4 regions of the Oceanobacillus sp. CF4.6 genome follow, and region 1 is predicted to be linked to each of the others. Evidence: riboswitches for the same ligand, from Rfam matches in the RefSeq annotation. Region 1 holds a riboswitch; each other region holds the start of a gene.
What was found. A riboswitch is a leader RNA that binds a small molecule or an ion and turns the genes downstream of it on or off. The one in region 1 is predicted to bind thiamine pyrophosphate.
Positions count from the first base shown of each region.

Region 1 (7,457 bases):
TATTAATATAGATTCCATACCTAAAGAACAATTTCTACAGCAAAATGGTCACATGAGTATGGTACCTATCACACAAAGTTTATGGTTTATGGGCCCAATCGCACTGTGTATTGCGGCATTAATTTTCTATAGTTTCTTCATATGGTACCGTGAATGGTTCGGCAAAAATACGTTTATCTATCGTTTGCTAATGCTGCCCAATGCAAGGCTTCATGTGTTCCTAGCAAAAGCTTCGTCGATATTTCTGATGGTACTTGGTTTGACTTCAATTCAACTGATTTTATTACCTATAGAAAGTACGATTCTTAAATTTATCGTTCCATTTGATTTCAGAACGGATATGGAAATTAGTAATATCATTAATAACTTTTCATATTTATTTATTTTAATACCAGATTCATTTATGCAATTTATTATAAATTATGGAATTGGCTTTATGGCTATATTTATTCTATTTACTGCCATTTTATTTGAAAGAAGTTTTCGTTTAAAGGGAATTTTATTAGGGTTTGGATATAGTTTATTGGCTACAGTAGTATTTCTGTTTCCTTTGGTATTAGAAATTTTCTTTGGTGCCAATTACTTGTACCCAACTGAATTATTTTTTGTAGAACTTATTTTAGCCATCATTGTTATCGGTGCATCCATTTGGTTGAGTAATTATCTAATGAATAAGAGAATAACCGTCTAAGGGAGGATGAGAAAATGTTGCGTTATTGGAAATTAATTTCAATTAGTATCATAACTGTTTTAACCATAGGAGCATTTTATATTCAATCTGCTATGGCAAGTAATAATTATCCTGAATTTGTCCTAGATACACAGAACGGAAATGAAGATGAAATTGCGAATATTACCATTCGTGCAGATTACAGCGAGGGTATAAACGGTGAATATGCCGAAATCACTTCAGAAGGAACGATGTATGCTAGTGAGCAATCCTTTTTAGATCGCCTTGGAGGAATTTACACCGATGGCGAGATGGAGCGACTTCAAAAGAATTATCGAAATTTTATGAGAGGAAAGGATAATATCTGGGCTGTTTTTGAGGACCAGGCAATACTAGCTTATGCTGATATCAATGATAATTACATCGTTGATGGACCAAGAGAATTTACATTTGATATTGATATATTGGAAAAGGATTCGAATGAGACAAAAGATTTTACAATAAATATTTCGGAAAAGAACAAATACAATTACGTTCAAATTGAGGATGTTCAAGTTTTAAACAATGAAATGATCGTAACAACGGTTAATCATTCTGTAAATGGGAGATCAGATGAAATACATGTATATAGGTTAAATATTACAGATGAGAAGTTAGTTACTGATGAAGTTATACAAGTGAATCCAGAACAAGCTAGTGCACAATTTGCTCATGTGAATCTAATTCATGACCAATCCGATATAGGATCAGCAAAACATCTCGTTTTCATAAAGGAATATATGAAAGAAGTACAGCATGCGGATGGAAATTATTATCTCGAACCTAATGAAAGTGAATTAATAGCCTATCATTTGAAAACAAATGAGCTGGAAAGTATTCAATTGCCAGAAGAAATACAAGTGTCAAGTGGGTCCATCTATTTAAATGATTCAACACTTTATAGTATTGAACTGGCGGATAAAGACATAAAGGTTGCATCCTTTAACATGGACAGTAAAAAGATCGAGAATTTAAAAACGATCAATCTTTCCAATATAAATAGTGGTAATAGCTTGAATGATCACTTTAGTATGAAAATAAAAAACGGAGAATTATATTTAGTTGGTCATGAAAAAAATAAGAATACTGAAGCACCATTACTTGTTATCGACTTAGACTCTGGGGAAATAAAATATGAAGGAGTAATAGTAACGGAAAATTTGAAAGAGACTCAACTGGATTATATATTAAATATTTATGAAATGGAGTTAAAGTAAGAAACGTGGTCGGTTTTATCTGACCACGTTTTCATATATTTTATCCAGTTTTTCTTCAAATAGATCCATATGGACAATTCGTGCTTCACGTACATATTCTTTTCCATCCACAAAGAGTAATAATACAGGGACGGTAAAAATGGAAAAGCGTCCAGCTACTTCTTCTACAGCTTCGGCATTGATGTGTCCCAGTTTAATTTCTGGATATTTTCCCATCAACGCTCGAACTTGTGGGAGTAGTCCATGACACACACTGCAATTTGGTCTGGAAATATAGAGAAAGGATAGTTTGATTATTGCATATAAATTGAGCCACTTATGCGGACTTTTGAGCCAGTCAGTGCGGAAAAATGAGCCACCGTTTGCGGACAGGAGAGTCAGCAAGATAAATAGGAAAACCTCTAGTATAATAAAAAATGCATGCATATAAGCATGACTTTATTATACAGGAGGTTTTTTTATGATTAATTTTCGTAGGATTCTGGAACTGCATTATGAAGAAATCAGTCAACGAACAATTAGTTCAAGTACTGGTCACTCCAGAAATACAGTCCCTATGAAATTCGCAACTAGAGCGTACATTAAATAAGCCGGCAATCCCTTTAACTAGGAATTACCGGCTTTTATTTTTTGCTTATTATAGAGATTCAGCAATTTCGATTAGTTTGTCCACTTCGATGTTCATACCTCTGACATTAAAATACTGATTATCTTTCCAGAACATGATTTGGACAGGATTATGTTCGCCTCGGCTAATCAACCAAGCATCTACACCAGATACCTCAATTTTTTCCCCTTTTGAAAGAATCTCCGTTGGTTTTACTGATCCGTCATCACTGGATTGGGTAATTAACAATTCTTTTTGTTGATACTTTAACTTTTTGTCCGCATCTTTATCCACCCATCCTTGCTGCATCACATTTAACTTATTGGCTCCTTGGGTGATGGTCTTTGTTTTGGGTTCCACCGGTACCAATCCTTCCGGAATAACCGCAGGCTTACGAATCTCGAACGGTACTTTCTCTTGCACCATTCCTTCAACGCTTTCGGACTTTACTTTATTATTTTCTGTTACCTTCACCTTTTCAAATGAATCTGCTGATGTGGATTCATCTTGTAAAAGAAATCCAGAAATAACAAGCGCTGTCCCTAAAATACCTCCGATGATAGCGTTTCGTTTCTTCATTGTTTTACCTCCTTATAAACACATGTAAGATAGTCGTTGGAAACTTGGACCGACATGCCAGTAGTCTTCGGAATCAACCCATCGTTTGGATAATTATAAAAAATACACAATAAATTTACATTCATCAGAAAACGGCACTATGTTCCCTAAGTCGACAGCAAATAGAAAAAGCCTATTTTTCTCTCATGATAATCAGTGGCTCTCCACTCCGCATTCACTGGCTCAATTGTCCGCAAACGGTGGCTCAAAACTCCGCAGTAGTGGCTCATTCTGTCTGCAATACTCAGATAGTTCATTTGCTACTATAAAATTATCCACTGTTTGAATTGATGAAAGTTCTTCAAATTCTCTCATTTTTTATACCTCCGAGTAATATGCCTTAACTCTAGTATAGTAAGAAAGGGAATTTTAATCATAAATGATGTTTATATCTTAATCAGAATGGATAAGTGAACTAAAACAAGACAATTGAGGTGAACGTAATGAGTAATCAGGATAAACAATCACCAAACAAAGAAAAGACAAAATGGAATGAGGAAGACAGAACGAAGCTCGATGAGTTTGAAAATCAAAAGTTTGCAGATGATATCCCTCTGGAAGATTTAAAGATTGAAATGAAAGATGAAAAGAAGAAAACAAAAACAAAAGATGCCTCACAAAGTGAACGGAAGTTTAAAAATAAAGAGGATAATCAATAATTTTAGGATCCTTAAGTGCAACTTGCTTAAGGATTTTTACTGATTTTAAAAAAATGGACGTTTACAGTAGTTAAAGTGACGAGACAAGGCATCTAGCTGATACATATACATAAAGTATAAATCTAGACAATAGTAGTCATAGATTTATTCCAACAACCCATGATTACCTGAGAGGTCGATTAACATTGGCTTCTCCTTTTTTTAATGAAGATAATAAAAATATGTAGCATCGAACGATATCCATTTTTGGGCTTAAAAATTATTCCTAGTTAAAGGGCCCCAAGCAAATTGTTGGGGTCCTTTAAAATATGAAAGCTTAAATTAAAATTTAAAATTAACTTCTTTATCTTCTTGTGACTCGACACCCTTCATATAGTCAATTCTTTTTTGGGCAGAGGTTTGGCTAACCTGCTCATCAGCATGATAGGACGAGCGTACAAGAGGACCAGATTCACAATGAGAAAAACCTTTTTCTAAAGCAATTCTTTTTAACTCTTCAAATTCATCCGGATGGTAGTAACGCTCAACATTTAAATGCTTTTTCGTTGGTTGCAAATATTGGCCAATGGTTATAATATCGACATTGTGCGCTAATAAGTCATCCATCGCTTCCACGATTTCTTCTTTCGTTTCCCCGAGACCTAACATGATACTTGACTTTGTAGGGACATTTGGTGCAATCTCCTTTACGCGCTTAAGAAGCAGGAGAGACCGATCATACTTGGCAATTGCTCGAACACGTTTGGTTAATCGTCTAACCGTCTCAATATTGTGATTAAAGATATCGGGCTCACTGTCCATTAATGTATGTAAACTTTCATAATCACCTTTCATATCTGATGGGAGGATTTCAATCGTACATCCGGGGCGTTGTGCCCGAATTGCCCGAACCGTATTGGCAAAAACAGCTGCACCACCATCAGCTAGATCATCACGAGCTACCGCTGTTACAACAACATGTTTCAGTCCCATAATTTCAACCGAATCAGCAACACGTTTCGGTTCACCCCAGTCAAGTTCGTTAGGTAGTCCTGTTTTAACCGCACAGAATCGGCAACCACGTGTACATGTATCACCTAAAATCATAAATGTAGCTGTTTTCCGCTCACTCCAGCATTCATAGATATTAGGGCATTTTGCTTCTTCACAAACTGTATTTAGTCGCTTATCACGCATTAAGTTCTTTAATTTTTTGTAGGAATCATTAGTATTAATTTTCGTTTTTAACCATTCGGGTTTACGAATGTACTCTGCCTGTTTTGTCAATGTTTGCACGCTCCTTATCTAAGTTAGTATCCCGTATATCCAATTCATATTTTGTCTTGGCTAGTTCTTTCACTTCATTCCAATCATCTTCTGACAGTTTTAGCGGATGGAAATCAATATTTAATCCGTTCTTGAAACCTTCTTTAAAAGCCTTTTTCAATATTTCATCATTCACTTTTTCATCTGTTAACTGATTGATTGTAATCGCTTTCTTAGAAAAGCCATTTCGCTGTCTTTCGCGTAATTTATCGGTAGAAAATTGAAATAAATCAAATAGCATTGTCGTGTTAATGCTAATTGGTAGAGAACCATGTTGCAGCAGTACACCTTTTTTTCTTGTTTGTGCATTACCAGATAACTTTTTCCCATTCACTACCATTTCGTAGATTGCCGGTTTTTCGAAGCATATAGCTGTTCTTCCTGACTCTGAGCGTTTCTTTTCCAGTTCATATTCAGCGGGAATACCTAAATTTTTATATCCTTCCAAAACACCCTTTGATAAAGTGTAATAAGCTTCCTGTACGGACTTTGGAATGCCAGGTTCACTTTCAGAAATAACCAAACTGTATGTTAGTTCGTCGTCATGTAGTACCGCACTGCCGCCGGTCAATCGACGAACAAACTGGCAGTTATGGCGTACGATTGCTTCAAAGTCAATTTTATTTTCCACCTTTTGGAAATACCCAACAGATAGACTTGGAGCCGACCATCCATAGAACCGGAGTGTTGGGGGGATTTTCCCTTCACTATGCCAATTGATTAAACATTCATCAAACGCCATATTTATTGCCGCATCATTTAGACCCGTATCAATAAATGCCCATTGCCTGTTCAATATTTTCACCTCCTATATCCAAAATTCTTCACTAAAAAGGACTGCAGGAAATAGACTGCAGTCCTTTTAGTGAAGGTTAAAAAATACACATCGACTGCACATTCCCCACGATAGTATTATCCATATCGGGTACAAAGGGTCAATACCGATAGAAGGTATTTCTCAGCCTTAAAAGCTCCCCTAGTGCGTATTTATTTAATTAATTAAGTGTTTACTATTAAAGTTTACTTGTAATTTTTGGAAATGTAAAGATAAGTTTGATAATTCATGTAATCCAAAATTAATACGATATGAAAGCCGCTTATCTAACTTTTCACTTCTGCAAGGATACTTCCTTCAATCAAGCGATTAACTTCCTTAAATTGTTTTTCGTGTAAAAGCTGAACGATTTTGCTTCCAACAATTACCCCATCACAATGCTTACTAAGTGCATGTGCCTGTTCTGTATTGGACACCCCAAAACCAGCTAATACAGGTACATCACTATATTTCTTTAAATCATCCAGGTAGGAAGTTACATTCGTATCATGTTTTGTCCGGGCTCCTGTCGTTCCATTGACAGCCACTGCATATAGGAATCCTTCTGAACGCTTTGCGAGTTCCACTAAACGTTCTTTTGGACTTGTCATTGCGGCAAGCCTGACAAATGCAATATCATGATCACTTAAAGAGGGGGAAATAATGTGTTCTTCCTCCATTGGCAAATCAGGTATAATAATACCATCAACCCCTGCGTTCGCTGCGTCTACAGCAAATTTTTCTATCCCGTAAACTAAAATGGGATTTAAATAAGTCATGATGACAATTGGAATAGAGCGATTTTCTTTCGTAGATTGCAATGTCTCTAATACATTTGTTAAGGTTGTACCATTGTCTAATGCACGTATGCCAGCCTCTTGAATAGTTGGACCATCTGCAACTGGATCCGAGAAGGGGATACCAAGTTCAATTGCTGATGCCCCACATTCCTGTATAAAATTTATTCTCTCTTCCAAAATATCGAGTCCGCCATCACCAGCCATAATATATGGAGCAAATATATTTTGATTGGATTTGATTTTTTCCTTTAAGGCTTTTTCTAATTTTGCTTTGCCCATTATAATTTTCCTCCAATCCGGTCTTTTACTTGTTCTACATCTTTATCCCCGCGGCCTGAAAGACAGATGACAATTGTCTCATCTGGTGACATTTCAGGCGCGAGCTTCATGGCATATGCCACTGCATGAGCACTCTCCAATGCCGGGATAATTCCTTCTGTTTTTGATAAATATTGAAATGCATCAAGTGCTTCCTCATCAGTGATTGATGTGTATGTGACACGATTTGTCTCGTGTAAATGACTGTGTTCTGGCCCCACTCCAGGATAGTCCAGACCTGCAGAAATGGAGGAGGCTTCTTTAATTTGGCCGTGCGCATCCTGCAAGAGATATGTCATTGTCCCGTGTAATACACCAATATTTCCACCTGTTAATGTTGCTGCATGTTTATTTGTTTCGATGCCGGCACCACCAGCTTCTACTCCAAATAGTGATACATTCTTATCTTC
Region 1 covers NZ_JBIMEX010000009.1:116,610-124,066, reverse strand. Annotated here, with positions in the region: gene ACHABU_RS14400 (hypothetical protein) at 1-691, shown strand, start outside; gene ACHABU_RS14395 (hypothetical protein) at 706-1,926, shown strand; gene ACHABU_RS14390 (thioredoxin family protein) at 1,942-2,223, opposite strand; gene ACHABU_RS14385 (hypothetical protein) at 2,387-2,515, shown strand; gene ACHABU_RS14380 (DUF4367 domain-containing protein) at 2,564-3,112, opposite strand; gene ACHABU_RS14375 (hypothetical protein) at 3,335-3,466, opposite strand; gene ACHABU_RS14370 (hypothetical protein) at 3,595-3,810, shown strand; gene lipA (lipoyl synthase) at 4,132-5,076, opposite strand; gene ACHABU_RS14360 (lipoate--protein ligase family protein) at 5,048-5,911, opposite strand; TPP riboswitch at 5,996-6,103, opposite strand; gene trpA (tryptophan synthase subunit alpha) at 6,217-7,008, opposite strand; gene trpB (tryptophan synthase subunit beta) at 7,008-7,457, opposite strand, start outside.

Region 2 (7,457 bases), on a different contig from region 1:
TTGTCCTGCTATTGCAATTGCAACTGCTGCGGTCATTGCTGGTAATCCTGCTCTTACTGCTGCAGGTACAAGCAATGCACAAATCAATGGAACTGCTGGTGTCGGCCAGAAAAACAAGGAAATAACATACGTTACAATGATTAGGATAAAAAAGGACACATGCCCATTTACCATCATCTTTTGGATAGGTTGAATCATTCTGACATCTGCCCCTAAATCACGTAGCGAATGCAAGAGTGCCAGCATAAACGTTATGATTAAAAAGATACTGAATAATTCTTGAGCAGCAACTAAATTCGCATTAAATATTGCGGTAAAACCATCAATAATATTTCCTTTATATACAAAAGCGATTACGAATGTGCCAAGTAATGTTGGTAAAACAACTCCTTTGCGGAAGACCATTGTAACAATAATAATTAAAGTAAATAATCCATACAACAGATGGGGTATTGTTAAATCCATTCATCCTCTTCCTTTCTTCGGTTGTGCTATAGCCTATGCATAATCGAAGAGGAACGCTACCAGATTCCAAAGCCGTATGATGTTTATTTCTATAAGGAGCGGGAATAAGACTAGTAACAACAAAGGAGGAATTACTTTATGAAACCTTTTATTAGAGAATATATAAATGAAGAACAATTAAAAACGGATGTAAACAAACTACAAGTTCGTGGAGTAAAGAAGGATGACATCTATCTACTCACACATGATGATGAGCGAACTGGCCGTTTAGCCGACGGATCAGAAACAAATACGATCGGCATGAAAGAAATGGATTTTAGTAGTGCTGTAGGAAATATGTTCAACAGCCAAGGGGACGAATTACGAACAAAACTAGAAGAAATGGGCTTCTCCAAAGCAGAGGCGGAGAATTACGAAGAGGACCTGGACGACGGAAAGATTCTGTTAATGGTTACTAATCATGACAACGTAGAAAACTTTATATTATAATGCCACAGGGATAACCTAATCAACAAGGTTGTCCCTTTCTCATGTATTCAAAAATAAGATACTCAACTTTCGCACCATTAAAATAAGTTCGAACAGTAAACTGGGTTAAACTTAGAATGTTTCTAATAATCCCCTTGCTAAACTTGATTAAAACAAGGCTGTTTTTCGTACTGTTTATAGCCTTTTAATCGTCGCAGAGTTGAGATAAACTGCGAAGTAACTTATCTCGCCGTCCGAGATCGCTCTGGGCGGAAGCTTTCCGCGGGCACGGCCTCAGCCCTGAAGAGAAAACCACTCTTCTGGTCTTCGGACACGTGCTGTTCCCGCAGGAGTCACCGCCCGCCGCTCACCCGGACTGGTGAAGCTGTTTGATGAGATTTTTATAGCAATCACTAATGCAGTTAATAGTTTGTAAACGTCTAATCAGCTCTGGGAAATACACGGAGACTTCTGCGGGAGGAAAGGCATAGGTGAGACTCTGAAATGCGTCAGCATGAAGAGGCTCAACAGCCGCCCGCGAAAAGCGCAGTGTATTTCCCAGAGCGGTCGCCGAAGTTTCTGCATACCGATAGAAACCACCAGCAGTTACTTCGTAGTTTATATAAAATCGGACGATAAAAGAGGGAAATTAACGAAAAAATCCTTGAGTATAGATGTATCCAGACTGCTCAGCGCAAACAGTTAATCCAAACCAAAGTCAACTTAAACAGTGTAGCTCCAGTCCTCCTAATTCTATCAAGGCTTATTTATCCATTTCATTCTGCGAAAGTTGAATAAGATAGAAAACAAGAATTGGAAGACTATTTCTTTTCTTTCCTATTCACACAGTCATTACATATTAACTTCCCATTTTCTTGAATACCATTAAAAAAACCACTTTCACAATATATATTTTTCTTACATGATGTACACTTCCCTATTAATTCACGTATACGATCAGCCTCCAATAAATATAAGGTAACCTCATTGATTATGAGGTTACCTTATTGTGAGCGAATATACAATACTTCTAAGCTACGTTCAATAACGTTCTAGGTTGTTTATGGAACAAGAAGAACACAATAACCGTACATAAAATAAAGGATGGAACCATGTAAGAACCATTATAAATTAATGAATATAACCATGCAGGTTGCCCCTCAATTGCGGAGCCAAAGAACACGAGCCCTGCTACATAGTGAGCAATAAATCGTAATGTAGACCCTAATAATACCCCAAGCGTGATATAAGTAAGATATTTCTTTGTTTCACCTGACTTTACTGCCTGTTGAATTCGATTGGCAAAAATACCGGCAAAGCCTATGACTGTAAAGGCTAACGCGTAATCAATAAATCCTTGTAATGGTGTTAAAACATATGCTGTTCCGGTTGCAACCTGTAATACTCCCCACAAAAACCCAGAAAGCAGACCACCTTTTAACCCCCAGCGAAATGCAACTATAAATACGGGAATCATCGCAAAGGAAATCGATCCACCCTGAGCCCATATTTTAAATGATAATGGTAAAATATCCAAAAGTAATGCCAACGCAGTAAAAATTGATACTTCAACTAAGAATAAAATTCGTTTTGACCTCAACTGTATTACCTCCCTTTTTAAATTTCCACGCAAAAAAAGCAATGCCGAGGGGAAGCTTCCTGATGGGGGAATCCGCTCACATTGCTTTTTAATCCATCAAAAAAACCACCAATCCCTACGCTAGTACTAACTAACAGGTTCAAAGGGTCTGAACAAAATGTTCACTCTCAGCCAAATGGCTCCCCCTGTAGGCTTTTATTCTATATGCTTCATTTGTTATGTGTATTGTACCTTATTATAAAGAAAATAACAATCTCTTATAACCCAAAAAACTTTTGGTTCAGCATTTTATTCCTTGCATCTCGGAATGGAAAATTTATGTTTCAATTCGAAGAGTAAGGGAACATTAAAGTAGTCCTACCTTTTATTAAATTAAATTTAAACTTAATTCATTTATTTTTAATTAAAAACACTTGACTTTAAACACGTATCAATTTATACTAGGTAACAGAAAGTAACTACCGGGTTACAGAAAATTATTTGGAGGGATTTATAATGACAAAAACAGTTTGGACAGTTGACCAAGTACACAGTGAAGTCGGTTTCTCAGTAAAACACATGATGATTTCAAAAGCTAAAGGCACATTCGATTCATTTGATGCTGTAATTGAAGCAGACGTAGAAGATCTAACAGATTCTAAAGTAGAATTAACTGTAGATATAGCAAGTGTGAATACACGTAATGAAGATCGCGATAATCATTTACGCTCAGGAGATTTCTTTGATGCAGAAAACTACCCTAAAATGACTTTCGTCGCTACAGATATCAAGAAAAAATCATCTCATGACTATGAAGTAATTGGTGATTTAACGATTAAAGAAACTACGAAGCCTGTTACACTTGATGTTACATTTGAAGGTCAAAGTAAAGATCCGATGGGCGGAGCTACTGTAGCTGGTTTCAGTGGCAATACATCCATTAACCGTAAAGATTTCGGCCTTACTTGGAACGCAGCAGTTGAAACTGGTGGCGTACTTGTTGGTGAAGATGTTAAAATCAATTTTGAGCTTGAGCTTCATAAACAAGCGTAATAACCGACCATATCAAAAAGCTGTATTTCCTTTGTGAAATACAGCTTTTTGTATAGAATTGACTTAAATTATTAGTGGAGGTATATGAATATGATTGTCTATTATGATAGTTACTGCAAAATTTGTACAAATTCTTCAACCATTTGGAAAAGACTCGATTGGCGAAATAAGCTTACATTCGATTCATTTCGGAATATGAAAGATTATCCACTTGAAATGGAAAAGAGTCTTCATGTTAAATATAATAATCGATGGTACAAAGGTTATTCAGCAATTATTCAAATAGCAAAAGTGCTCCCACTCTTATGGATTCTCGTTCCATTCATGTATATTTTCAAGTTCATAGGACTCGGAGACACTATTTATAAACTGGTTGCTAATAATAGAAAACTTGTCCCTGTTAATCAGTGTGCAGACGGAGAATCGTGTCAAATCAATCCTCACTCCCGTTAAAGTACTCCACAGTATCTGAGGAGTGTACTGTAACATTCATTTGGCCATTCTCTGATTTGGCACGAATTAAAATCGGCTCGTTATACAGGTTCTTAAAAACAAAATCAGGCCCCCACCAGCTTACGGTTGCGTCTCTTCCTGGTGGAACATAGGGAACTTGTCTGCTATGGGCATATCTTTCCACTATTTGAACTCCTTTTAGATCTACTGCATTATAAAGCGTAGAAGAAACCTGACAAATACCACCACCAATATCCTCGGACAGTTCTCCCTTTACAATGACCGGCGCTTGTTTATATCCTCTTTCTGTTGTTCTTTCACCTACTACACCATTAAAGGAAAATGTCTCCCCTGGAAATACAACCGTGTTATTAATAGCTTCTGCAGCTAAAGCTATATTGTGAGACCTTTCTGAATTGCTTTGTTTATAGAAGGTGACATATCTCCCAAGCTCTTTCATACTAATTTCTCTTAAGAGTCCCTGATCTACTTTTGGATAAACAGAGGTTTTCGGAACTTTTAGCTTTCCTTTGTTATCACTATAATATAATTCTCTGAATAAACGATTGAATTCTCTCCTATCTAAAGTAACTCCCAATTTTTCCTTTATTATTGTACCGTCTTTATTAAATTGCGCATCCTGTGCTTCTTGATAGATGACTTCATCCAGGCTGTCCATTAAATTTATTAGTTTATATTCATCAATTAAAGCGTGATCAATCAAATCTAATCCGTATTGTTGAATTTCGACGGTATCCAATGTAATTTCATTATTATTAATATTAACATTGGCATCTTCGACATTCACCGTAAGGCTTGCTACCAGTATAACTGACAAAAAAGTAAGCACGTTCACACCTCCTACCAATAGTATGAAACAAACCTGATAATTCCATTCTAGAGTAGATAAAATTCGTTAATTCTACCCTAATTAAAAATAAACACCATCCATATTGGATGATGTTTATTCTTTATCTGAAATCTCTATTGTCTTCTAAATAATCACTTGCAAGACGGTATCCTACGAGAGATGCCAGTACAAGTATTAATCCGTATAAAGTCTTTTTCATTAATTAGTTACCTCCTTAGTTCTGGAGCTTATTTAAATTCTAATTTACTTCAATTTCTTAGAAAGGACGGAATTTTCCTTTTTTAAGTACTGCTTTCGCTCCGCCGACCATAAATAGGGAACGATCATCAACTACTTTCTTCATTGCTGCTGCTGATTTTCCTCGTATTTTATTACCATCAAGGATATTTCCAATTCCATCCGTAAATCCAAGAGATGCAACCGTTCCTTTGTTTTGGAATACAAAATCTTGTAAAGGTTGATTGCGTATTAATGCTGCAATATTATCCGCAGCTACTGCACCTTCTTGTGTAGCCAATTGGCCTGTTGGTGGATATGGACGACCCGACTCTTTATCCATAACCCATGAACAGTCTCCGAGAATGAAGATATTTTCTTCTCCTGATACTCTTAAATCTGCATCTACATTTACTTTACCTTTAACTAATTCGAAACCGGATTTAGCCAGAACTGGGTTACCAGTAACACCGCCAGTCCAAATAACGGTACCAGCCTTAATTAACTCTTTATCATCTCCAACAATAAAACCTTCTGGAGTAGCTTCTTTAATCGGTGTTCCAATTCTGAACTCCACACCACGATCTTCAAGCGATTTTTTCGCATATGTAACAAGATCTTCGTCAAACATCGGTAAAATAGATGGTGCTGCTTCGACATTGATGATACGTGCTTTACTGCGGTCAATATCATACTTTTTGCAAAGTTGAGGAACTTTTTCAGCTAATTCCCCTGCGAATTCGATACCAGTGAAACCACCGCCACCAACAAGAATGGTCAGATCATCATCATTTGGGTTTTCTTCTGAAGCATACTTGGCAAATTGATATTCAATATGCTCAGCAATTAAGCGACTTGAATCAATATCAGTGATTGCAAATGCATGTTCATCCATTCCTGGGATACCAAACGTATTCGATACGAACCCAAGAGCAATTACTAAATAATCATATGAAACTTCACTATTTTCCAGCACTACACGTTGCTCGTCTCTTTTCACTTCAAGTACACTATCATAAATTAAACGAACCTTTTTCGGATTAACCGCATCCGTAAGCATAAAACGCGCCTGATTTGGATTGATTGTTCCTGCAGCCACTTCATGTAACCAAGTACTTTCATAGTGATAATTATGTTTGTTAATTAATACAATTTCTGCTTCTTCCGGTGATAGTTTTTGTGATAAACGTCTGGATGTAACAAGGCCAGCATAACCAGCACCGAGTACAACTATTTTTGGTTTACTCATAAATATTTTCCATCCTTTCTTTTCCCCTTGAAATCCAGGGATTACAAGCGCTTTCAACAATTAATCATACTATAAAGTCATAAATCGCTTAAGCCAATTAAAATTTTAGTCATTACTTCATTATAATATCAAACTTTTTGTGAATACGCTAATAAACGAAACTTTTTTCATCAAAAATTTTTTTGAACTTTGCCCCTAGCCGCTACCCTTTTCTCTGAACACGTAAAAACTCCGCATAATTCGACTAAATAGGCCTAACCGTTATTTCATTTACATTCACATAACTTGGTTGGGTAGCTGCATAAACAACTGCTCTAGCTATATCGTCTGTTTGTAAGGGTTCCCGATCTGTAGGAAGTCTTTCCGAATTACGCTCCGTTTCAACCATACCTGGTGATATATTTGTTATTCTCACACCTGTTCTAGCCAATTCTTTTTCAAGACCAGATGAAATTGCCCGTACTGCGAATTTCGTAGCACTGTAGACCGTACTTTTCTTTGTAACTTCATGACCAGAAACCGAGGAAATATTAACAATGTGACCAGTAGACTTTTCAATCATACCCGGCAATACTGCATGTATACCATACAATACACCTTTAATATTAACATCAATCATTTGATCCCATTCTTCTACGTTCGCTTCTCTTACAACACCATTACCTACTAATCCTGCATTATTCACATAAATATCGATGTCCCCAAAAGCTTCTCTTGCTTTCTTCACCATGGATTCAACGTCTTCTTGATTGGAAACATCGGTAGGAACACTAACTGCTTTCCCTTTGCCGCCATTGTTTATCTGATTTACTATTGCATCTAGCTTGTCCTTTCTGCGTGCCGCAACAACGACATTTGCACCTTCTTCCGCCAAATGCTTGGCAATTGCTGTTCCAATTCCACTGCTTGCTCCGGTTACGATTGCATTTTTCCCTTTAAGTTTTAACAATGAGCATCCTCCTTCAATCTATTTAATTTAAGTTTAAGTTACCCTTGAGGTGGTAATTCTGCTTTCGCCTGTTCTTTAGATCTATTTTCAGGTCCTGGTTTCTGCTTTGTTTCTGATTCTTCATCTGGATCGGGTTCTGGATTTGGATCTGGAT
Region 2 covers NZ_JBIMEX010000005.1:70,585-78,041, forward strand. Annotated here, with positions in the region: gene ACHABU_RS09750 (hypothetical protein) at 1-465, opposite strand, end outside; gene ACHABU_RS09755 (general stress protein) at 604-954, shown strand; gene thiT (energy-coupled thiamine transporter ThiT) at 1,964-2,533, opposite strand; TPP riboswitch at 2,628-2,729, opposite strand; gene ACHABU_RS09765 (YceI family protein) at 3,029-3,565, shown strand; gene ACHABU_RS09770 (thiol-disulfide oxidoreductase DCC family protein) at 3,656-4,018, shown strand; gene ACHABU_RS09775 (VanW family protein) at 3,999-4,874, opposite strand; gene ACHABU_RS09780 (NAD(P)/FAD-dependent oxidoreductase) at 5,146-6,354, opposite strand; gene ACHABU_RS09785 (SDR family oxidoreductase) at 6,599-7,303, opposite strand; gene ACHABU_RS09790 (hypothetical protein) at 7,342-7,457, opposite strand, start outside.
Region 2: another riboswitch for thiamine pyrophosphate. It lies ahead of thiT (energy-coupled thiamine transporter ThiT); the one in region 1 lies ahead of ACHABU_RS14360 (lipoate--protein ligase family protein).

Region 3 (7,457 bases), on a different contig from region 1:
GCTTTCCGCGGGCGGCTGGTGAGCCTCTTCATGCTAACGCATTTCAGAGTCTCACCTATGCCTTTCCTCCCGTAGGAGTCTTCGTATATTTCCCAGAGCTAGTTAGGAGGTTGCTGACAATTACTAGAATTGCAATAGCTAGAATAGCATCTTACAGCTTCACCACTCCGGGTGAGCGGAGGGCGGTGACTCCTGCGGGAAAAGCACGTGTCCGAAGACCAGAAGAGTGGTTTTCTCTTCGGGGCTGAGGCCGTGCCCGCGGAAAGCACCCGCCCAGAGCGATCCCGGACGGCGAGATAAGCGCATGTCTTGGAATTAAATCTAAAGTTACTTCGCATTTTATAAATTTTTTGTGGAAAAGTCTTGAAAACAAACTAAGAAATGGAACAACGCTTTACTGTAAAGGAGGTCAATCTGAAATGAATCAAGGGAATGCGCCTCAAACAACTAACCAATCAAGTAGTTTGGTTGATGTTCTTGAAACTGTTCTGGATAAAGGTGTCGTTATTGCTGGTGATATTCGCGTAGGTATTGCCGATATAGAGTTATTATCAATCAAAATAAGACTCATTGTTGCATCCGTTGATAAAGCAAAAGAAATCGGGATGGATTGGTGGGAAACAGATCCCTTCCTAAACTCTCAAGCCGCAATACAGGAACAGGATAAGCTGAAAGAAGAGAATCAACAGCTACAAAAACGACTGGAAAAATTGGAAGAAAAACTGGCTGGAAACGGCCGCTAATCATAAATAATGACTTTTCAAGGAGGAATATGTAATGACTGAACAAAACAACCAGGAGATGCAAAATAACCATGAAAATCAAAATGCACAAGAAAATGTAGAAGTACTGGATAAAGTATATACCAAAAAGGATATAATTAGAGGTGGCGCTATCGGATGGGCACTTGGTGTAGCTACGACGATGTTCTTTGCCCCTAAATCCGGAAAGGAACTGCGTGGAGATATAACGTATCAAGTAGGCAATGCAAAGGATACAGCTGTAAATAAATCGAAGGAGCTTAGCGATTCAACTGTAGAGAAATATACTTCAATTAAAACGAACGCTACAGATAAAACGAAAGAACTCACAAACAAAATTACCAACCGGAAAAAAATGAACGATGAAGAAAAAAATGAAGAAGATACAGAAGATGGATCCCAATTACAATCAAATAATATGAAAGACGCAATGGGAAACAATCAGGAAGATAAAGTAAATCAATCTGCCGAAAACGAATCATCACCGAAACCGCAAACAAAAGCAGCGCCCAAATCAAGACCAACCACCAAAAGAAAACCAACAACAAATAGACGTACAAGCGCAAGAAGCAGCTCAAGTGCTAAAACAAAAGCAACATCCGCCAAATAAAGCAAACTGTTGAAAACCAACCCAACAACACAACCAAAAAAACCGAACAGTGCCTGTCACTCCCCGGTTTTTGTTGAAATATGTCGAATAGTAATTAAAAGCTGTTAGATTAAGATAGGAGAGATATTCTATCAATCTAACAGCCTTTTTATATGGCTTTTCATATATTTATAAGAGAAATACGTTCAAACCATTTCTAAAACACAATTGTTTTATTCCGCTGGACAATAATACGATCATCCAAATGCCATTTCACAGCCCTCGCCAGTACGCTACGCTCAATCGACTGCCCGATTTTCTTCATACCTTCCTCATTATCCCGATGATCGACCCTGCCGATATTTTGCTCAATGATTGGTCCCTCATCCAAATCACTTGTCACATAATGAGAAGTTGCGCCGATCATTTTCACCCCACGCTGGTATGCACGCTCATATGGCTTTGCACCAATAAATGCTGGCAGGAAGGAATGATGAATATTGATAATTCTGTTCTCGTACCCCTTTACAAAATCATTTGTGAGAATTTGCATATAGCGGGCCAGTACAATAAGGTCAACATCATATTGTCCAAGTAGCTCTTTCTGCTGTTGTTCTACCTGGCTGCGTATTTCTTTATTTGCCGGTATGTAATAAAATGGAATGCCAAGTGACTCCACCATTTCACGGGCTGTTTCATGATTACTGATTACAAGTGCAATATTGGCCATCAAATCGCCGCTTTGCCATTCCCATAGAAGCTCCAGCAGGCAATGAGGCTCTTTTGAAACAAATATCGCTATGTTTTTAAGTTCGCTCACATACATGATTTTCCAGTTCATTTGAAATTTTTCTGCGAGTGGAAGAAAGCTCTCCTCCAGCTTCTCTGCCCTACCTAATAAATCTGGGCATTCAAACTCAATTCGTATAAAAAATTCTCCGCCCTCGGGGTCGATCGTATATTGGTCTGATGCTACAATATTTGCCTCGTGGTCATAGAGAAACTTGGATACCGCGGCAACAATTCCTGGTTGATCAGGACACTTAATCAGAAAACGCGCCCGGTTCTCATTTTTATCTTGATAAGCTTTTATTTTTCCTTCTGAATAGCTGTTCATGATTGTATACCTCATTTTTTGTTTTTATTATACTTTAGGCTACTCTACGGAACGGGTCAAGCAATCCGGCTGTTTTTATCCTATTTGGTATTGACAAAAGCCGGAGTACTGCATAAAATGAAATAAACCAATCAAAATACTATGAATTAAGTTTATAAAAAAGGGGGACACAGACCATTGAAGAAATATACACCATATATTGTATTCGGTTTTATGTTTATTTCATGGATTATAGGGATTTATTATTTAACCGTTTTTTATACACCGACAAGTGTCATACCGCTATTTAATAATTTCTATTGGACGTCCACTTTTACTGCCATGCTAGGACTAACCATCTTGACTACGATTATTTCCCTTGCAGCATTACTTCTCTTAAAATACAGAAAAAAAATGCAACGCTGGTATGTGATTCATGGCTTTGGACTTTTCCTTTGGATGTTAACAATCTCTTCCCAATTAAAAATTGCAGCTTTCAACCTGGAAATCTGCCACTAATGACGTGCGCCACTAATGCGGTGCCTGTCACTCCCCGGTTTTTGTCATAATATGTCGAATATCAATCTATAGATAAATGCTGCTAGGTTACGTGTTTACTAGTAAATACTTAACCTAGCAGCATTTTATTCTCATTCGACATATTTCGGGGAGTGACAGGCACTGCGCTGGGGCTTCTATTTTTAAGTAAATAGTCCAATGATCCAGTCAAAGATAGTGATAAATAGGTTTCCAATATATTCAAAAAAACGTACAAAAATATTTTTACTTTCATCCTCTTTTTCATCTGGAGCTAAATCCTCATCCGAATCCGCTATCGCTTCATCTTCTTGTTCTGTATCATTCTTTTTCGGCTCACTGCCATTGTCGTTTTCTTTATCTGAATTTAGTGAGGCATTAATTTTGTCAGCATCAACAGCCGAAGCGATATCTTGACGATTGCTTTCCTCCGTTTTTTCGATGGCTGATGCTTTTTGAGATTGAGATTCTTCGGGATCATCTTTTACTTCATTTCCCTGGGAACCTTCATCCAATTGCTTTTCAGCTTGCTCCTCATTCCCAGCCTGTTCTGTTTCTTCCCTATTCAAGTCCGCATTATCTTCCTCACCAGGTTCTACCGCAACTTGATCATTCTCTTTTTCTTCGGCGGTATTCTGATTCAGATCAGCTTCTTCGCTTTCTATTCTTCCTTTATCTGTTTTGTCCTCACTAACAACTACTTCTGCTTTTTCATCGGGGGCTTCTTCTTCATTCGAAACAGGTTCTCCTACCTTTGTACGTGTTTCAAAGAACTTCCCTACAGATACATTACCAAATCGATCTTCGGTATAAAATGAAAACGAATATTCCGTATCAGCTTCCAATTCTTCAGCAAGATATGTTGTCTCCTCATCACGAGTAACAGATGTTAAAAAAGAATCATTCAAATAGACACTCACTTCAGTAAAGTCCTCATCTACTGGGTTCTCCCAACTTACCAAAAGAGAATCAGCACTAGATTCAATCAGTTGTAGATTGGTAACTTCCCCTGGAGCAATTTGATCATCGGGGTTATACGTAATAAAGCCATGTCCATAGATGGAATCTCTTCCGGAATCTCCTAAATCCTGTACATGCTTCACTAGTTCTGCGCGAATTTCATAATTCGTCATTTCAGGGTATTTCTGTTTTAGAATTGCGAGCATTCCTGTCACATGTGGAGATGCCTGTGATGTTCCGCTGCTTGTCCCATACGAATCATATAAATAAGTGCTAATAATATTGATTCCAGGTGCTGAGAATTCCACCTCTGCGCCCGTGGAAGAAAATCCAGTGATATTCAAGCGACCGTCTACAGCAGATACGCCGATTACACTTTCATATTTTGCCGGGTGGGCGACACTATTTCCGTCATTTCCACTTGCACCAACAATTAAAATTCCTGCATCATAGGCTTCTTGTAACATGTTCTCCAATGACTCGCTGCTTTCATCAGTACCTAACGAAAGATTTATAATGTCCATGTTATTGTTTATGGACCATTCAATTGCTTCCAGTAAATCGGTTAGTGTTCCTTCCCCATTACTATCCAATGCTTTAACCGCATAAAGATTAGCTTCTGGCGCAACACCAACTACACCAATATCATTTTTCTTTGCGCCGATAATACCAGCGATATGCATCCCGTGCCCATTATCATCCAGCCATTCTCCTGTATCATCGACGGTTGAATGGCCACCCGAAATAAGTAAATCCTCATGCGGGGAAATCCCTGTATCAATGATTGCAATATTAACATTTTTGCCGGTAAAGCCCTCTTCCCATGCAAATGCTGCACCGGTTGTTAAAATATTCCAATGTTCCGTTTCTTCTAAAATATCCGTTTCCGTAACTTCTGTAATCGTTTGGATTTTATTTGATAATTCGAATGCTGTATTTTTCTCTATGTATGAGATATTAGAATTTCCATAGAGTCCCGTTAAATCACGGCTATTCATCGTTACAGCAACTGCAGATATATTCGTAAATTCATAGTCTATTTCACTGCTTGTTTCTATAATTAATTGTTTTCCAGCTTCATTTTCATACCCGATGATTGCCTCAACCTCACTACTTGCAAAGGCGTTTAATGGAATAAATAAAACGAAGAAAATCACAAATAAAAGGAACCTACTACATAACTTTGGTTTAGACAATTCTTTTAATCTCCCTCTCTATCTATCTTCTCTCTAAATTTTATCAGTTATGTCGATTTTTGTCTGCATTATTTTTGGAAAAAGATACAAATTGGTGCCTGTCACTCCCCGGTTTTTGTCATAATATGTCGAAGTAATAATAAAGAACTACTCGCTTCAGCTATCAAAATATTATTCGACAGAAATCGGGGAGTGACAGGCACTGTTCGGTCTACTTCAGCTTCTAAATATTTCGAGTTTCTTATTTACGTTTCTCACCTTTACAACATTCCTATAACGTGTTACGTTTGTATTTAGAAAATTGCATAACTGTTAGCGCTAGGGGAGCTGTTTTAAACGGCTGAGAAGAACTGTTTTGTTCTGACCCTTTGCACCCGAACTAGATAATACTAGCGTGGGGAAGTGCGGTCGACCGTGTATATCAATATTTTTTATGATGATAAATACAATAAGACTGCATTCCCTAAAGTGGGATGCAGTTTTTTTAATGGAAAAAATGATAAAACAGGAGGAATTTAGCTATGACTAATCAAAATCAGGCATGTACAAAGAGCGATATCGCCGGAGCAAGTTTTTCTATTCACCCAATGAGTGATGCATTCATTGCGATTATTAAGGGAGCACTCAAAGAGGTTGACACGTCAAAGGTACATCTGCAAACGGATGACGTCACAACAACTGTAAGAGGAAAACTTGTACACGTATTCGATGTCACAAAAGCGGTTTTTCTTCATGCAGCAAAAACGGGTGAGCACGTGGCATTTCAGGCAACTTACTCCCTCGGATGCCCCGGAGACTCGCAAGGTGAGGCATACATGGCCGAGGATGAAACACCTCTAAATTCCAATCTTGTAAAAGATATCAAACAATCGGTTGCATCTAAATTTTCACTTTACCCCCTTGGCGGCGGTGATTATATGGATGTCATCTATGCGCAAATCGATGCAATGAAAAAACATGTGTCCGTATCCCCTGCACATTATTCAACACGTCTGGATGGAGAGGCAGTTGCCATATTCGATGGACTGGAGCAAGTTTTTCAAGCAACTGTGGAAGGTGGGTCGAGTCATACCGTCATGACCGTCTCTATCTCAGCCAATAGTCCATCACACAAAGGAGATGCGAAAAATGGCTAATTGGAGATTTAAGGAAATTGTTGTCATGGCTGCTTTATCTGTCGTTTTTGGGGTTGTTTACTTAGCATTTTTGCCTGTTGGTGCGGTACTCTTTGGATTTTTCGGACCAATTGGCTATGATTTCATCTTTGGTATTTGGTTCATCGTATCCATTATTGTCGCCTATATTATCCGAAAACCCGGTGCGGCATTTCTATCAGAAACCATTGCCGCGATGATCGAAGTATTAATTGGAAACGCTATTGGCCCAATGCTTATTGTAACAGGGATGGTTCAAGGGATTGGCGCGGAAGCAGTGTTTGCTGCAACCCGTTGGAAAAATTATTCAACATGGGTATTAATGGCTGCTGGGGTTGGATCCGCTGTAACTAGCTTTGTCTATGGGTATTTCATGAGTGGGTATGCTGCACTCGCCCCTGGATATGTGACCGCTATGTTGATCATACGTATGATCAGTGGGGCATTAATCGCTGGACTGCTTGGTAAAGCATTGAGTGATGGACTAGCACAAACTGGTGTCCTTTCAAGTTTCGCTTTAGGAAAAGAATATCGAAAGAAGAATGCAGCATGAAACCTTTTGTCGAAGTGCATGATCTCAGCTTACGATTTGAAACGAATCAAAAAGATATTTTATCCAATTTAAATTTTAAATTGGGGCAAGGAGAAAGTGTCTTGTTACTCGGCCCAAGTGGTTGCGGAAAAAGCACGTTAACTTCCTGTTTAAACGGACTTTTCCCACGTGAATTGGATGGGGAGATGCATGGTAATATTTTTATCGATGGGAAAAAAACGTCTGATTACAAGCCTGGTGAACTAAGCAAGCAAGTTGGCGTCGTGTTCCAGGATCCGGAAACACAGTTCTGTATGCTAACTGTAGAAGATGAAGTAGCTTTTGGACTCGAAAATATCGGTGTTTCCTATGAAGAAATGGAGGCTAAAATCGATCAATCTCTCGCACTTGTTCATATGCTCGATTTTAAAGAATCTACCATAGCCTCCCTATCCGGCGGGCAAAAGCAAAAGCTTGCGCTATCATGCATCCTTGCACTCGAGCCATCATTGCTTATTTTGGATGAACCAACAGCCAACCTAGATCCAATCGCAACAAAAGACTTAATTCAAACAATCAAAATATTAAAGGAGAAAATCCCATTTGGACTGATCATCATTGAACATAAGCTG
Region 3 covers NZ_JBIMEX010000002.1:498,065-505,521, forward strand. Annotated here, with positions in the region: gene gvpJ (gas vesicle protein GvpJ) at 420-743, shown strand; gene ACHABU_RS06100 (YtxH domain-containing protein) at 778-1,371, shown strand; gene purU (formyltetrahydrofolate deformylase) at 1,568-2,467, opposite strand; gene ACHABU_RS06110 (hypothetical protein) at 2,645-2,965, shown strand; gene ACHABU_RS06115 (S8 family serine peptidase) at 3,148-5,139, opposite strand; TPP riboswitch at 5,450-5,557, shown strand; gene ACHABU_RS06120 (YkoF family thiamine/hydroxymethylpyrimidine-binding protein) at 5,661-6,275, shown strand; gene ACHABU_RS06125 (ECF transporter S component) at 6,268-6,846, shown strand; gene ACHABU_RS06130 (ABC transporter ATP-binding protein) at 6,843-7,457, shown strand, end outside.
Region 3: another riboswitch for thiamine pyrophosphate. It lies ahead of ACHABU_RS06120 (YkoF family thiamine/hydroxymethylpyrimidine-binding protein); the one in region 1 lies ahead of ACHABU_RS14360 (lipoate--protein ligase family protein).

Region 4 (7,457 bases), on a different contig from region 1:
TTCTACTATGCATCTTGCTAAAGGATTAGGTTTGAAAGTGGTAGCAGAGGGTGTTGAAGAGTATGAACAATTAGAGTTTCTGAAACAAAATGAATGTGATATTATTCAGGGATATTTATTTTCCAAACCAGTTGCCTTAGAAATATTTGAACAAATGCTACAAGCTGGTTATTTATTACCGAGTAAAAAGAAACTTTCAAAGATACCTGAAATAGAACGTAGAGAGTTTTATCGATTTGAATTCCCATACAGTTTGCTTGGAAATATGACCATCACAGAAGTAAATCATCGTAAAGTAAGTCTTGGTGCAACACAAATTTTAATAGAAAATATTAGTTTGGGTGGAATAAAAATAGTATCTTTATTAAAACTTCCTATTAATTCCGATATGAAATTTATGTTTGCTTTTACCCTTATGAATGAATTGTTTGAATTAGAAGGTACATTGATATGGAAAGACGAAGCAAAAGAAGATATGTTTTTCTATGGTGTTAAATTCAACTTAACTGTCCAAGATGAAGATCGATTAGCGCCATTAATTAATCAGATGAGTGCTTTGCAACGCGCAAATAAACAAATACCTGATACAGACTTTGTTTATGAAGATTCCTTTTCTTATTTAAATAAACATCTTATATAGAATTTAAATCAACAATCCGGTTACTTTGACAGCACGGGGACGGTTCTTTTGCTTCCTCTCTCCCCTTGGACTATTAACCGTAATTAATGTTATGTTGTTATTAATCATGGAAAAGTCAAATTGATTTATTACATGATTAAAGGGGATTGCGACAAAATGACAGATCATTATAAAAGTATTCTAGTAGCTGTAGATGGTTCCAAAGAGGCGGAATATGCATTTCGTAAATCACTTGATATTGCATACGAACATCAGGGCTCACAATTAAACATCGTTAACATTATTGATACGCGCTATTTGGGACCTCTTGATAAAAAATTAGCAGAAGATGTCAAAGAAAAAACGCGGCAAAAATTAGATTGCTATAAAGCACGTGCTACAGCTTTGATTGTTAAAAATGTGAATATCATTATTGAATATGGTTCACCACGAATGATGATTGCAAATGAGATTGCTAAGTCAGTGGACGCAGACTTAATTATTTGTGGTGCTACAGGGCATACGACAGTAGAGCGCTATCTTATTGGTTCGGTATCTCAAGCCATCGTTCGCTCTGCCAAATGCGATGTTTTAGTCATCCGTACGCCTGCATCATAAAAAAAGCGCTCAGACTTTATAAGCCTTGAGCGCTTTTTTAGATAAATTGTGTATTCGTTTGAACTGCAGCTTTTCTATCTTGGGCTGCGTGCATTTTAACCATTACGAAACGTGCAAATGGTTGGATAACTACACTCTCCAAAAATAGGGCAATTACAAAGTTACGAGGCCAGATTTGTACAAAATTAGCAAAAATCTCAGTTGTAAAACCATTTCCAATGATATCTCCAACAATTGTCATTGTAAATGACATCCCTAATACGGTGAAAATCGTACGGAACATAATACGAGCAGCAAAACCGTCTGTTTGCGAAATAAATTTAGATGATAAAAATTCTGCAAAGCGACCGATTGCTACTGGTTCAATAATCATTACGATAACCCAAATAATAGGTAGTACGATTAACATGTTCATTGCAACCTCTTTGTTAAATTCCCCAGCTGCAAGGATGATATTGATGGATCCCATCATTAATACGGATAATGTTACAATAATTGCGCCGAATATTGCGCCCTCTTTACCATTTTTTGGTAGTCTTTTTTCTTGATGCATCGTTTTCTTTTTCTCCTTCAAAATCAATTTTTCAACCAACGCTATTTGTTCACTTTTAATATAATCGGTAATAATGTGGCGATTGTTTTCAATGGGGTTGCGGATTTTTGCGTTAAACAAAGCATAATGGCACCCTCGATCGAAGCTGTCAACAACATTGCGATAGCAGAAGCTGATTCGTTTGAATAGCCTTCTGTTATCAGTTTCTCATAGTAAAGCTCTTGAATGTTTTCATATAGAGCACTACAAGCAATGCGGACCGGTTCACTCATCGTGGCCATTTCACTGACAATGCTGCTAAATGTATAGCCGATAATGGTGCCGTTTTTTTCAAAGTTACCAATTAACTTATCGATCATGGCGAGGATGGCCTCCTGTGTTGTAGGGTGCCTACTGAAAATAGCTTCGATATCTGTGGTAATGGCTTCATTTAAATCGTGTAAACAAGTAATCAATAATTCTTCTTTTCCATTTGGGAAATGATGATAAAGCGCTCCTTTTGTAACATTACAGACTTTTAAAATCTCGTTAAGTCCAACATTTTTATAACCCTTTGCCTGAAAAAGAGCTGTAGATTTTTCAATTAATAGCGATTTTGTATCCATATTCGTGTATTTCTCCTAACATACCAACGGGTCTGTTTGTAGTATAACAGATTTTTAGCAGGAATTATAGTTAATAGTTTTTTCAAACTTGTGGGACAGAAGGACAGGTACATTGCCCCGAAGTATATCTAAAAATAATAGGAATTGGTGGGTCTTCCCTCTATATCCTGCTCAGGAAATAGAATATTATTTCTTTTTCTCCCACATGCAGTCGACAGCCCTCTAATCCCTTTCATCAATACCAGAAACAACCATTGTCATTGTCTCAATCCCTATGATTTCAGTTACTAAAATGGGGATAAATCAATAGAAAACCATATTCAGTCCTTAATGAAAATATCGGGAAACGGTGCCTGCCCCCAATGTTCCCCCTCTTCCCCCCAATGCATTGTCTTCCTCTTTTGGTAAATTGTCTTTAGTTTTATGGTGTATTTACATTGCATTAATTTGGTGAATAGACTAAATAATCTTTTAACTACAACAACCCAGCTACTTACATGACTATTCTGTTATAATAAAACTTTACCACATATAATGTCTAAATTTGCAAATCAAAATGGTCCCCAATTTTATCCAGCAATAAGAAGCGTATTATGGTTTAAGATAATTGGAAGAGAAACAATAAAACAACAGGAGGATACAATGAAGAGAATTTTTCAAATTAGCAGTGCATTTGTAGGCATTATCGTAGGTGCCGGATTCGCCTCTGGTCAGGAAGTTTTGCAATACTTCACTAGTTTCGGGACGATTGGGATTATCGGTGCAATCATTGCTACCGCATTATTTGCTTATATGGGAATGGTGATGACTAGGATTGGTAGTCGCATGCAAGCAACCTCTCATCAAGACGCGATTCATAAAATGAGCGGAAAAGTTCTAGGTACCATCATTGACTATATCATTATCTTCACCTTATTTGGTGTTGGTGTTGTTATGGTTGCTGGGGGCGGGTCTATTTTAAATCAACAATTCGGCCTTCCCATAGTTGTCGGTAATTTGCTCTTGATTACGCTTGTCGTACTCATTGCAATGCTCAATTTAACTAGAGTTGTTCAGGTAATCGGAAGTATTACGCCGTTTTTAATTTTTGCGCTTATTATACTGTTCATCTTCAGCGTAGCAACAATGGACAATACGTTTGCAACACTTGATCCAATCGCAAAGCAGTACGACTCTGCATTGCCAAACTGGATTTTCTCAGCGATAAATTATGTCTCCTTTAACATTGCAGTAGGTTTTTCTATGGCGATTGTAATGGGTGGGGATGAAAAGAATGAGAAAACAGCAGCAATTGGTGGCTTTTTAGGTGGGCTCGCGATTGGTGTTCTAATTATCATCAGTCATATTATGATCTTCTCGAAAGTTGATATTGTCGGCGCTTTTGACATGCCGATGTTAAAACTTGCAGATGATATTTCTCCAATTTTAGGGGTTGTTTATACCTTTATCTTATTTGGAATGATATTCAATACTGCCATAAGTATGTTCTTCTCATTTAGTGCCAGATTTACAGAAATGGGAACAAAGAAATTTAAAATCTTTACAATAATCACCGGTATGGTTGCATTTGCATTAAGCTTTGTCGGCTTTACAACACTTGTTGCATGGTTCTATCCATTAATCGGAAACCTCGGACTCTTGCTTATAATTGTCCTTATCGTGGCTTCCTTTAGGATGGGGAAAATTGTGGAAAAGCAGGAAAAAATATAATTCATATCTAAATACTACATTCACACAAAAGGAGCTTGGATATCTTACCAAGCTCCTTTTCATTCTTATTATGCTTTTGTGAAAGCTGAGTGGGACAGAGGGTACATGAGGTGACCTCTCGTCCCACTATGTCCTCGTGTCCCTTAAAGCTAACCTATCTATACCTCCTCATACAGACATACCTAAGATAATTCGGCTATTGACAATCATTTTAAGAATGTTATAATTTATTCAAATTGTTAATTAAATATTTACCGATTCACTAGAGGTGCCTTTTAAAAGGGCTGAGATCAAAGCGATTGACTTTGGGACTCTTTGAACCTGATACGGTTGATGCCGGCGGAGGGAAGTGAAAGAACGGATATCGTAATCTATTTGTTTATTTATGCGATAAAACCACTTTCCTTTTCATGCGGGAAGTGGTTTTTTTATTTTTTCAAATGATCTTAAAGGAGAAACTTAGGATGAATGATTTCAACAAAAAAGATGATACATACGGAGAACTTCATATTATCTCAACTGGGGAACAATCACCTGAAACGTTTGTATCCATTGCTGAAAAAATAAACGGTTATGTAGGTTTTTTTCATATTCGAGAGAAATCATGGTCCGATATTCAATATATGCAAACAATCGAACTACTTCATTCCAAAGGCATTCCACTTGAAAAAATCATGGTCAATCACCGGATTCATGTAGCCAACGCAATGCAGGTACGAGGTGTTCAATTAACCTATCAAAGCATCGATGTATCCGTAGCAAGAAAGACTTATGAATCCTTGTACATTGGCTGTTCCGTTCATTCCGTGGAAGAAGCTGTTTCCGCACTTCAACACGGTACAGATTACTTGCTATATGGTCATGTCTTTGACAGCCGCTCAAAACCCGGCGTAAAGCCAAAAGGTTTGGATGGCTTGAAACAAGTCGCACAGCATGTATCCATTCCAGTGATTGCAATTGGTGGCATCACCCCTCAAAATACGCCACAGATCATCAATCATGGTGCAAGCGGTATCGCGGTTTTATCAGGAGTGTTATTGTCCAGTGATCCAGTCGCAAAGGCAATATCCTACAAACATGCATTAAGAAAGGGGGGGAAAAATGAAGAAACAGTATGATGTCATTATTGTTGGCGGAGGTGTCATCGGCAGTTCCATTGCATTCCATTTGAGCAAGCGTAATTACCATGTACTCGTTGTAGAAAAAGGGGCACTCGCTCAAAAAGCATCACGTGCTGCTGCAGGCATGTTAGGTGCGCAAAATGAAATAGGAGAAGATAGTCCGCTCCTGTCCTTTGCACGTAAAAGTAGAGCAATGTTTCCTGCCTTAGCGGAAGAGCTTCAATTTTTATCTACTATCAATATCAAACTTATCCAAAGTGGAATTATAAAAGTTGCTCAATCAGAAGAAGAAGCAGCACACTTACGCGAAATCGCAGCCATTCAAGAAAAGTTAGGTGAAAAGGTAGAATGGTTGCCTACTGCGCAAGTGAAAGAAAAGGAACCGGAACTTTCCGAAGCTGTACAAGGTGGATTATATATGCCAAATGATGGGCAAGTGTCGGCCCCACTTTTATCCAAAGCATTGGCCCAATCTGCAGCCGCTTTAGGAGCAGACTTCCTGGAATATACCGAAGTACAGGAATTGGTTCAAGATAATAATCGGATCTCCGGTGTAAGAACAGGAACAGATTTCTTTTCCGCAAATCATGTCATTGTTGCGGGCGGAGCATGGAGCAAACACATCCTTAAGAGAACCGGCATATCACTAGAAACGTATCCCGTAAAAGGCGAATGCTTTTCCGTACATACTCCTGAACGAATGATCACATCCAGTATTTTTTCATCTGGGGGCTATATCGTTCCGAAGTCTGGCGGCAAAGTCATTATTGGCGCTACAGAAAAGCCTCATACGTTTGATGAATCCGTTCAACTGGATGGACTTTATCAGTTAATGACTCAAGCGGTAACCATCCTTCCAGCATTAAAAAATGCCAAATGGGAGAAAGCATGGGCTGGCATTCGCCCGCAAACAGGAGATGGACTGCCCTATCTTGGAGAACATCCACATGTAAAAGGGCTATTCGTCGCAACTGGCCATTACCGAAATGGTATTTTATTATCTCCTGTTACCGGGTTATTAATGGCAGATATGATCGATGGAAAAGCGGTCCATCACCCATTTTCCATTAACAGAACACCATATATCAAGGAGGTAAACCGATGAAATTGCTAGTGAATGGCAATCATTTACAAGTTCCAAGCAATGTATTTACGATTTCTGATGTCATTACCCATTTTTTTGATCATGATCCCATTGTCATTGTGGAACATAATGGAGAAATTTTGGAGAAAAATCACCATCCAAAACGAATCGTTGCAGATGGCGACAAAATTGAATTAGTAGAATTTGTAGGAGGCGGATGACATGTTAACGATTGGCGAAAAACAATTTAATTCCCGTTTATTTTTAGGAACTGGAAAATACCCGAGCTTTGCTATCCAGAAAGAAGCGGTGGAAGTATCAGAAACGAATATTCTAACCTTTTCGGTGCGCCGGATGGATATTTTTGAATCTTCCCAGCCAAATCTCCTGGAAAAGATAGATTTGAAAAATTATGATCTTTTGCCCAATACAGCTGGTGCAAAAACAGCTGAGGAAGCGGTTCGAACTGCGAAGCTCGCTAAAGCATCCGGGCTTTGTGACATGGTGAAAGTTGAAATCATCGGCTGTGATAAAACATTGCTGCCAGACCCTGTAGAAACACTGCGGGCAACGGAAGAATTATTGAAAGAAGGTTTCATCGTACTTCCCTATACTTCCGATGATGTTGTTTTAGCACGGAAACTGGAAGAGTTAGGTGCCCATGCGATTATGCCTGGTGCGTCACCGATTGGATCCGGGCAAGGGATAATTAATCCGCTTAACTTAAGCTTTATTATTGAACAAGCAAATGTGCCTGTCATTGTTGATGCCGGAATTGGTTCTCCAAAAGACGCGGCCTTTGCAATGGAGCTCGGGGCTGACGGCGTCCTTTTAAATACAGCGGTTTCCGCATCCGTTGACCCTGTCAAAATGGCTGAAGCGATGAAACTTGCTGTAGAGGCAGGTCGACTCGGCTATGAAGCAGGACGCATTCCGAAAAAACGCTACGCAACTGCAAGCAGCCCAATAGAAGGGATTAGCATCTAATGAATGATCGTTATTCCAGACAAATATTATTTTCGCCCATCGGTCATGAAGGACAGGAAAAATTAGCTGAGAAGCATGTCCTATTGATTGGTGCAGGTGCACTTGGTACAGGGAATGCGGAGATTCTTGTTCGTTCTGGTGTTGGAAAAATAACGATCGT
Region 4 covers NZ_JBIMEX010000002.1:656,612-664,068, forward strand. Annotated here, with positions in the region: gene ACHABU_RS06810 (EAL domain-containing protein) at 1-640, shown strand, start outside; gene ACHABU_RS06815 (universal stress protein) at 797-1,237, shown strand; gene ACHABU_RS06820 (hypothetical protein) at 1,275-1,790, opposite strand; gene ACHABU_RS06825 (TetR/AcrR family transcriptional regulator) at 1,832-2,395, opposite strand; gene ACHABU_RS06830 (YkvI family membrane protein) at 3,038-4,105, shown strand; TPP riboswitch at 4,360-4,470, shown strand; gene ACHABU_RS06835 (thiamine phosphate synthase) at 4,570-5,223, shown strand; gene thiO (glycine oxidase ThiO) at 5,207-6,331, shown strand; gene thiS (sulfur carrier protein ThiS) at 6,328-6,531, shown strand; gene ACHABU_RS06850 (thiazole synthase) at 6,533-7,297, shown strand; gene ACHABU_RS06855 (thiazole biosynthesis adenylyltransferase ThiF) at 7,297-7,457, shown strand, end outside.
Region 4: another riboswitch for thiamine pyrophosphate. It lies ahead of ACHABU_RS06835 (thiamine phosphate synthase); the one in region 1 lies ahead of ACHABU_RS14360 (lipoate--protein ligase family protein).